Regions from separate parts of the Amycolatopsis cynarae genome, predicted to be linked through region 1. Evidence: riboswitches for the same ligand, from Rfam matches in the RefSeq annotation. Region 1 holds a riboswitch; the other holds the start of a gene.
The links. A riboswitch is a leader RNA that binds a small molecule or an ion and turns the genes downstream of it on or off. The one in region 1 is predicted to bind glycine.

Region 1 (4,847 bases):
CGGATTCCGTCCAGATCGCCCGGACGATCCGCGCGATGACCGAGTTCGGCATCGAGCCGCGGCATCTGCGTGCCTTCCGCGCGTCGGCGGACCGGGAAGTGGGTCTGCTGGAGCAGATCGTCGCCCCGGTCTATCGTCATCGGGACGCCGACGCGAAGGCCCGCGCGGACGAAATGGTGCGGGAGCTGGCCGCGCTGTCGGTCACCCTGCACACTTTGCTGGTCAAGGCCGGTATCCGAGGTGTGACCGGCGGCTGACGACTGGTCACGCCGGATGCGCCTGGTCGGTAATGACACAGTTTCGACACTCTTGCGCGCGCCCGACATGCCGTACGGTTGGTTATGGGTTGCCGGAAACCGGATATGCGGACTCAGCACAAGGACAATTGCGAGCACAGCGCCCAGATGACGGGTAGCGTCGACCTTGTCGATGCGGGATCCTCGAAACAGCGCTGCAGCCCGCGCACAGGAGAGGGAGGCGAAGCCCGATGAGCGAGATGCGCGTCGTCGGCGTGCGGGTCGAATTGCCCGCGAATCAGCCGATCTTGTTGCTGCGGGAGACGGAGGGCGAGCGGTACCTCCCGATCTGGATCGGATCCGTGGAAGCCACGGCCATAGCCCTGGAGCAGCAGGGTGTCCGTCCCGCCCGCCCGTTGACGCACGACCTGCTCAAGGAGGTCATCGGGGCACTCGGCCGCGAACTCGAGCAGGTGGTGATCACTGATCTGCGCGAGGGCACCTTCTTCGCCGAACTCGTCTTCGACGGAGACGTCCGGGTTTCGGCCCGGCCGAGCGACTCGGTCGCCCTGGCGCTGCGCGTCGGCGTGCCGATCCACGCGGTCGATTCCGTGCTCGAGGAGGCCGGGCTGATCATCCCGGACGAGCAGGAGGACGAGGTCGAGAAGTTCCGCGAGTTCCTCGACTCGGTGTCGCCGGAGGACTTCCGCGGCGCCGACACCTGAGCACGGCCGGGTTCCGTCTCCCCGTGTCGCGAGCGCGGCACCCAAGCGCGGCACCCCGGGTTCGGAGCCGGTTCGGTCGGAACCGGCTCCGGCGTCAGCTAATGGGCCTGATCCGGCGTCGCCGCACCGGCGGGCCGGGTCGCCCGCTCGAACAGATCGGCCAGTTCGTCGCCGTAGGCCTCGAGGTCGGTCGCCGGGTCGGCCGCCAGTGCCGCCGCCGCACCGTCCACGGAGTGTGCGATCGTCCTCGCCATCACCGCGGGCGCGAACTCCCCGAACTCTCCTTCCTGCTGCCCCTGGCGCAGTTGGCGTTCCAGGCGCCCGTAGCGCATCTCCGCCTGCAGCGCGTCCATGATCGGATCCTGTCCGGCGTTGCGCCGCACCTCGTCCAGTGCCCGGACGGCGTCCGGGTGTGCGCGCACGAAGTCCGTCTCCGCGCGCAGGTGTGCGCGCAGCAGTGCGGTGCGGCCGGTGGCCTGCCCGGCGCGTTCCAGCACGAACTGCTCCTTGGCGTGGAGCAGGATGCCGAGGACGGCGTTCATCAGATCGGCCTTGGTGCCGAAGTGGTAGCTGATCATGCGGGTGCTGCTCAGCCCGGCACGGGCACGGATGCTCTCGAAGGTGGTGGCGGAGTAGCCGTGCTCGGCGAGCACGTCGATGGTGGCGGTGAGGATCTGGGCCCGCCGTGCCGCCTCGGTCACGCTCAGCCCGATCTCGGGCTGCATCTCGGCCGTTATCTGCATGAGTAAATATTAACATGGACAGGTAAAAACTGCACCTCGGGCGGAAGGCTCATGAACCGGTCGAGGTCTGCCGCGCGTCGCGTTGACCAGCGGGGCCCCCACGCTTACCGTCGAAGGCGGGAAATCGTTCCAGGTGTGATTCGTCCGGCTCGGCGCAACCTGATCGGTTTCGCCGTGCGGGGTTCCGCTCCGGTGCCCTGGTTGTTGTTTCGACCGGCCTGCCAGCCGGGCGAGGGGAGGCTTGCGTGGTCGACGAAAGGCCGGTCAAGGCGGTCGACGGGGAGCAGGGTGAACTCTTCCCTGATGCGTCCCTGCCCGACGAGCTGGTCGGATACCGGGGGCCCGCGGCCTGCCAGATCGCCGGGATCACCTACCGGCAGCTCGACTACTGGGCCCGCACGCAACTGGTCGCCCCGAGCATCCGCACCGCGCACGGGTCCGGCTCGCAGCGCCTCTACTCCTTCAAGGACATCCTCGCGCTGAAGATCGTCAAGAGGTTACTGGACACCGGGGTCTCGCTGCAGAACATCAGGGTGGCCGTCGATCATCTGCGTGCCCGCGGGATGAACGATCTCGCCAAGGTGACGCTGGTGTCCGACGGCACCACCGTCTACGAGTGCACCTCGGCCGAGGAGATCGTCGATCTCCTGCAGGGCGGCCAGGGTGTCTTCGGCATCGCGGTCAAGGTGCCGATGGCGGAGATCAGCGGCACCATCCACGAGTTCCCCGCCGAACGGGCCGACGGTGGCCAGGTCGAATCCGTGGTGTCGGACGAGTTGAGCCAGCGGCGCAATGCCCGGCGTACGGGCTGAATCGCGCTGACGGTAGGGTGAATCCCGCAGTCGCCGAAGCTGCGCGGGAGAGACCGGCCCCCACCCCGGGCCGGCGCCGAAGGAGCAACTCTTCCCCGGAACCTCACAGGCACCCGGACCGCGCGGACGAGACGCCTCTGGAAAGTGGGTCCCGGCCAGAACCCGGCGTGGTGACCCCGCCGACGGTGCAAGCCCGACAAAACACCCGGGTGAACCTCTCAGGCGCCCTTTGAGGGTCGGACAGAGTGGGGAGGCCCCGGACACGCTCACGTGTCCGGGGCCGCTGCCGTTACCGGGCCAGGTGGAATCGAAAGCGCTCTCATCCCCGGTCGGCTTGCGCGTTGCGGTGAGGGGACCCGCTCACCGCACTTGCGGCAGGGGGCCGCGGACGGGGGAGTACCTTCGGCGGCCGCGCGCGGTGAGTGGCAGGATCGGGGGCGGATCGTTCAAGACCGCGACGACGTAAGGAACGCATTCGCATGGCTGTAGTTCCCGACCTCGAACTGAACAACGGCGTCACGATCCCGCAGCTCGGTTTCGGCGTGTTCCAGGTCCCCGCCGAGGACACCGCGGAAGTGGTCCGGACCGCGCTGCGGACCGGCTACCGCAGCATCGACACCGCGGCGGCCTACCGGAACGAAACCGGTGTGGGCGCCGCGATCCGGGAGTGCGGCCTGCCCCGGGGGGAACTGTTCGTCACCACGAAGCTGTGGAACTCCGACCAGGGCTACGACTCGGCGCTGCGGGCCTTCGACGCCGGCATGGAGCGGCTCGGGCTGGACTACCTCGATCTGTACCTGATCCACTGGCCGCTGCCCGCACGTGACACCTACGTCGAGACGTGGCGGGCTTTCGGGAAACTCCTCTCCGAGGGCCGTGTCCGCGCCATCGGGGTGTCGAACTTCCAGGTCCCCCACCTGAACCGGCTCATCGACGAGACCGGTGTGGTCCCCGCGGTCAACCAGGTCGAGCTGCACCCGAACCTGGCACAGGCCGAGTTGCGCGCCTTCCACGCCGACCACGGCATCGTCACCGAGGCCTGGAGCCCCCTCGCGCAGGGCGCGCTGCTCTCGGACGAGACGATCACCGGGCTGGCCTCCCGCCACGGCAGGAGCCCGGCGCAGATCGTGCTCCGCTGGCATCTGCAGCTGGGCAACGTGGTGATCCCCAAATCGGTCACGCCGTCCCGGATCGCCGAGAACTTCGCCCTGTTCGACTTCGCACTGACGGACGAGGACATGGCGGCCATCGGCAAGCTGGACACCGGTGCCCGCATCGGCCCCGACCCGGACACCTTCAACCTCGCCTGAGCCGGCCGGAGCGGGCGGCCGGCGCCGTTTCGTATCCGCGCTCAGCCTGCGGGCTTGGCGAACGCGGACTGCTGGGCCGGTTCCCGGAGGAAGTCGCGGAACACCTGCGCGGCGCGGGCCTGCACCTCGTCCACGGTGGCTCCGGCCAGGCCGAGGAACGGGTAGTCGGCCGAACTGGCCGAAGCGATCGATTCGGCGGGTGAGCCGATCATGCCGGGCTTGGTGGTCTGCAGCTGGGCGATCCAGTACGAGTTCTCCGGAACCCAGGCCGCGGGCAACCCGCCGATCGAGTCGAGGCTCGCCTTGCCGGTCAGGGCGTCGAGCACGCGATCCGAAGGCGCGGCCTGCACGTCGATGTGGACGCAGTGCGAGTGCACGACGGTCTTGGCGTCGTTCCACTTCGCCGCGGCTTCGGTCACCGCCCGCTGGATGCTGGGGGTGACCAGCACCCGCATCGACGAGTCGCCGTCCGTGCAGGAGTTCGCCTGCGCCTCGGCACGGCTGTTGAGCACGCTGTTGGCCCAGCCCCAGCCGAGCAGGCCGACCACGATCAGCACGATGAACCCGCCCAGCACGATGGGCCAGGCGGCGATGCGGCGGCGGCCCGCGGCCTTGCCGACCGCGCGGTGGGTGCCGGTGAGGGTGGCCGACGAGTCTTCGGCGGGTTTGTCGACAACCCGGTGACTTCCGGTCGTGGTGCTGCGCTCGTCGGCCTGGCGGACGGGGCGGTGGCTGCCGGTGGAGGTGCGGCCGTCCGGAAGATCGGTGCGGGAGCGTTCGACGGGCGGTTCGGCGGCGCGGAAGCTGCCGGTGGTGGTGCTGCGCCCGGCGGCGGGCGGTTCGGCGGCGCGGAAGCTGCCGGTGGTGGTGCTGCGCCCGGCGACGGGCGGTTCGGCGGCGCGGAAGCTGCCGGTGGTGGTGCTGCGCCCGGCGGCGGGCGGTTCGGCGGCGCGGAAGCTGCCGGTGGTCGTGCCGCGCCCGGGCGGGGGAGCCGCGGGCCGGTCCGGTACGGCGGCGGGCC
Region 2 (4,847 bases), 3.3 Mb from region 1:
CACGGACCGTCGTTGCGGGTCGAAAACCGTGTTCCCGGCGGTGACGTGAACCCCTACCTCGCGGTGGCGGCGCTGGTGGCCGCCGGCCTGCACGGGATCGAGCACGAACTGCCGCTCGAACCCGAGTTCACCGGCAACGCCTACGCTTCGGGCAAACCGGCCGTGCCGTCGAACCTGCGGGACGCGGCCGCACTGCTGGCGAAGAGCGAGGTCGCCCGCACGGCCTTCGGCGACGAGGTCGTCGAGCACTATCTGAACTCCGCCCGCGTCGAACTCGCCGCGTTCGACGCGGCCGTCACCGATTGGGAGCGGATCCGTGGTTTCGAACGGCTCTGAGCCCACCCGGCGCGCCTCGCGGCCGGTGGTCGGTATCTCGACCTATGTGGAGCAGGCGCGCTGGGGTGTGTGGGACACCGGCGCCGCACTGGTGCCACGGTCCTATGTGGACTGCGTGGTGCGCGCGGGCGGCGTTCCGGTGCTGCTGCCCTCGGTCGGCACGGACACCTCGGCGCTGGCCGCCGTCGACGCGGTGGTGATCGCCGGGGGCGCCGACGTCGATCCCGCACGCTACGGCGAGACACCGCACGAGAAAACCGTCAGCCGCCCCGAACGGGATGCGTTCGAGTTCGCGCTGACGGCCGATGCCGTGGCGCGAGGACTGCCGGTGCTGGGCGTGTGCCGGGGCCTGCAGGTGCTCAACGTCGCGCTGGGCGGTTCGCTGACCCAGCACCTGCCCGAGAAGCTCGGGCACGCCGAGCACCAGCCGGGGCCCGGCGTCTACGGGCACAACCGGATCATGCTGGCCGCCGGCAGCCGGGCGGCCGCGATCCTCGGCACCCAGGCGAAGGGGCACTGCTACCACCATCAGGCCGTGGCGCGGCTCGGCACGGGGCTGCGGGCGGTGGGCTGGGCGGCGGACGGCACCATCGAGGCGGTGGAGCTGCCCGGCGAGCGGTTCGTGCTCGGGGTGCAGTGGCATCCGGAACAGGACGTGGAAGACGTACGGCTGTTCGCGGCGCTCCTGGAGGCCGCATGAGCGAGACTGGCGAAGCCCCCGCTCATGCGGGCCGACCGGGTGCGGGTGTCCCGCAAAACACTGGAGGCGGCATGAGCGAGGTCGCGACCAGAGCCGTGAGGGGTCGCCTCACGGCACCAACACACTGGAGGCGGTGTGAGTGAGCTTGTGACCACTGTGGACGTGGTCAACCCGGCGACCGAGGAGGTCCTCACCTCGGTGCCGCTGGCTTCGCTGGAGGAGACCGACGAGGCGATCGCGCGGGCGCAGGCGGCCCTGCCCGCATGGCGCGCCGTCGCCCCCGGCGACCGCGCGCGGTTGCTGCGGGCCTTCGCCGAGGCGGTGGACGCGGACCGGGAGCACCTGGCCCGGCTGGAGGTGCGCAACTCCGGGCACACGATCTCCAACGCCCGCTGGGAGGCGGGCAACGTCCGTGACGTGCTGCACTACTACGCGGCGGCGCCCGAACGGCTGCTCGGCAGCCAGATCCCGGTACCGGGCGGGGTGAACGTCACGTTCCACGAACCGCTCGGCGTGGTGGGGATCATCGTGCCGTGGAACTTCCCGCTGCCGATCGCGGCCTGGGGGTTCGCCCCCGCGCTGGCCGCCGGGAACACCGTGGTGCTGAAACCGGCCGAGTCGACCCCGCTGACCGCGCTTCGGCTGGCGGAACTGGCGCGGCAGGCCGGCCTGCCCGAGGACGTGTTCCAGGTGCTGCCGGGGGCGGGGCCCGTGGTGGGGCAGCGGTTCGTGACCCATCCCGCGGTGCGCAAGGTCGTGTTCACCGGCTCCACCGCGGTGGGCAAGCGGATCATGGCGGGCTGCGCGGAGCAGGTGAAGCGGGTCACCCTCGAACTCGGCGGCAAGAGCGCGAACATCGTCTTCGCCGACGCGGACCTGGAGAGGGCCGCGGCGACCGCGCCCTACGGCGTGTTCGACAACGCGGGCCAGGACTGCTGCGCCCGGTCCCGCATCCTGGTGGAACGGCCGGTTTACGACCGGTTCCTGGAGCTGCTGGAACCGGCGGTGCGCGGGGTGGTGGTCGGCGACCCGGCCGACGAGCGCACCGAGATGGGCCCGCTGATCTCCGCGGCGCACCGGGCGAAGGTGGCCTCCTACGTCACGGACGGCACGAGGGTCGCCTTCCGGGGGAGCGCCCCGGACGGTCCCGGTTTCTGGTTCCCGCCCACCGTGGTGCTGCCGGAGTCCCCGACCGATCCGCTGGTCACCGACGAGATCTTCGGCCCGGTGGTGGCGGTGGTGCCGTTCGACGGCGAGGCGGACGCGATCCGGCTGGCCAACGACACCGCCTACGGGCTGTCCGGGTCGATCTGGACCTCGGACGTGGGCCGGGCGTTGCGGGTCTCGCGGGGGGTCGAGGCGGGCAACCTGTCGGTCAACTCGCATTCTTCGGTGCGGTACTGGACGCCGTTCGGCGGGTTCAAGCAGTCCGGCCTCGGCCGGGAGCTCGGCCCGGCGGCGGCCGAGTCCTTCACCGAGACCAAGAACGTCTTCCTGAGCACGGAGGTATGAGGTCCATGCAGCGTTTCGACGGCCGCGTCGCGGTGATCACCGGCGGGGGCAGCGGCATCGGCCTGGCCACGGCCCGGCGGCTGGCGGGCGAGGGCGCCAAGGTGGTGATCGCCGACGTCGACGCGGTCGCGGGCAAGGCCGCCGCCGACGAGGTGGACGGCGAGTTCATCGCCACGGACGTGACGAGCGAGGCGCAGGTCCAGGCGCTGTTCGACACCACCGTGGCGCGGTTCGGCTCGCTGGACGTGGCGTTCAACAACGCCGGGATCTCCCCGCCCGAGGACGACTCGATCCTCACCACCGGCATCGAGGCCTGGCAGAAGGTGCAGCAGGTCAACCTCACCTCGGTCTACCTGTGCTGCCGGTACGCGATCCCCCACATGCAGCGCCAGGGCAAGGGTTCCATCGTCAACACCGCTTCCTTCGTGGCGGTGATGGGCGCGGCGACCTCGCAGATCTCCTACACCGCGTCGAAGGGCGGGGTGCTGGCCATGACCCGTGAACTGGGCGTGCAGTTCGCGCGGGAGGGCATCCGGGTGAACGCGCTGTGCCCGGGACCGGTCAACACGCCGCTGCTGCGGGAGCTGTTCGCCAAGGACCCGGAACGGGCCGCCCGCAGGCTGGTGCACGTGCCGCTGGGCCGGTTCGCCGAGCCGGAGGAGATCGCCGCCGCGGTGGCCTTCCTCGCCAGCGATGATGCGTCGTTCATCACGGCGTCGCAGTTCCTGGTGGACGGTGGGATCAGCGGCGCGTACGTTACCCCGCTGTAAGGGCGCTGTAGAGTGAAACCAGACAACTGAACACGGCCGACATGAGCCTGAGCGGGAGAGCCCCCGTCGCCACACGGGGCACCGAAGGAGCAACTTCCCCGCCAATCTCTCAGGTACCAGTTACCGCTCGGGCCAGGCCACTCTGGAAAGCAGGCGCAGCCGGTGCGCCTCACCCAAGGTGAAAGCCGCGCGAGCGGTGAAACTCTCAGGTGCCGATGACAGAGGGGGAGTTCCCAGCCGCGGGCGAGCGAGTCCGCGTCCGGTAGTGAGGAGCTCCCGTGTTGTTCGCCGACCGCCATATCGGACCGTCCGGGCACGAGCAGGCCAAGATGCTCGCCGAGTGCGGGTACTCGAGCCTCGACGCGCTCGTGGAGGCGGCCGTGCCCACGGCCATCCGCAACCCCCGCGAACTCGACCTGCCCGTGGCGGCCTCCGAGCAGGACGCACTCGCCGAGCTGCGGGCGCTCGCGGCCAAGAACCGGCCGATGACGCAGATGATCGGGCTGGGTTTCCACGACACGGTCACCCCCGCGGTGATCCGCCGCAACGTGCTGGAAAGCCCCGCCTGGTACACCGCCTACACGCCCTACCAGCCCGAGATCTCGCAGGGCAGGCTCGAAGCACTGCTCAACTTCCAGACCATGGTGTCCGACCTGACCGGCCTGGACACCGCGAACGCGTCGCTGCTGGACGAGTCCACCGCGGTGGCCGAGGCCGTGATGCTGATGCGGCGCGCCTCCAAGGCCAAGTCGCAGCGGGTGGTGCTGGACGCCGAATGCCTGCCGCAGACCATCGCGGTGGTGCGCACCCGTGCCGAGGCGGTCGGCATCGAGGTGGTGGTACGCGATCTGGCCACCGGCCTGCCCGAGGAGTTCTTCGGCGTGGTCGTGCAGTACCCCGGGGCCTCCGGTGTCCTGCGCGGCAAGGGTTTCTACGAGGCGATCGGGACCGTGGCCAGGGAGGCGGGCGCGCTCTACACCGTCGCCGCAGACCTGCTGGCCCTCACCCTGATCGAGGCGCCGGGCGAGTTCGGCGCCGACATCGCGGCCGGGACCACGCAGCGCTTCGGGGTGCCGCTCGGCTACGGCGGCCCGCACGCCGGGTACCTGGCCGTGCGGTCCGGCCTTCAGCGGTCGATGCCCGGCCGTCTCGTCGGGGTCTCGGTGGACGCCGACGGCGCCCCGGCCTACCGCCTGGCGCTGCAGACCCGGGAGCAGCACATCCGCCGCGAGAAGGCCACCTCCAACATCTGCACCGCCCAGGTGCTGCCCGCGGTGCTGGCCGCGATGTACGCGGTCTACCACGGCCCGGACGGACTGCGGGACATCGCCGCCCGCGTGCACTCCCTCGCCTCCGGGCTGGCGGCCGCGCTGCGGGACGGCGGGGTCGAGGTCGTCCACGAGAGCTTCTTCGACACGGTGCTGGTGCGGGTGCCCGGCCGTGCCGCCCGGCTGGTCGGCGACGCACGCCGCTTCGGCATCAACCTCGGCCTGGCCGACGAGGACCACATCCGCATCGCCTGCGACGAG

Region 2: linked by a shared signal. The riboswitch ahead of gcvP (aminomethyl-transferring glycine dehydrogenase) and the one ahead of ORV05_RS20335 (aldo/keto reductase) in region 1 are both predicted to bind glycine.

The regions. Positions count from the first base shown of each region.
Region 1 is NZ_CP113836.1:4,257,866-4,262,712, reverse strand. Features, by position in the region: gene ftsR (transcriptional regulator FtsR) at 1-257, shown strand, start outside; gene ORV05_RS20350 (bifunctional nuclease family protein) at 488-961, shown strand; gene ORV05_RS20345 (TetR/AcrR family transcriptional regulator) at 1,060-1,704, opposite strand; gene ORV05_RS20340 (MerR family transcriptional regulator) at 1,950-2,516, shown strand; glycine riboswitch at 2,551-2,647, shown strand; gene ORV05_RS20335 (aldo/keto reductase) at 2,996-3,826, shown strand; gene ORV05_RS20330 (substrate-binding domain-containing protein) at 3,868-4,847, opposite strand, start outside.
Region 2 is NZ_CP113836.1:927,017-931,863, forward strand. Features, by position in the region: gene ORV05_RS04460 (glutamine synthetase family protein) at 1-336, shown strand, start outside; gene ORV05_RS04465 (gamma-glutamyl-gamma-aminobutyrate hydrolase family protein) at 317-1,036, shown strand; gene ORV05_RS04470 (aldehyde dehydrogenase family protein) at 1,184-2,548, shown strand; gene ORV05_RS04475 (3-oxoacyl-ACP reductase) at 2,554-3,318, shown strand; glycine riboswitch at 3,361-3,454, shown strand; glycine riboswitch at 3,456-3,547, shown strand; gene gcvP (aminomethyl-transferring glycine dehydrogenase) at 3,648-4,847, shown strand, end outside.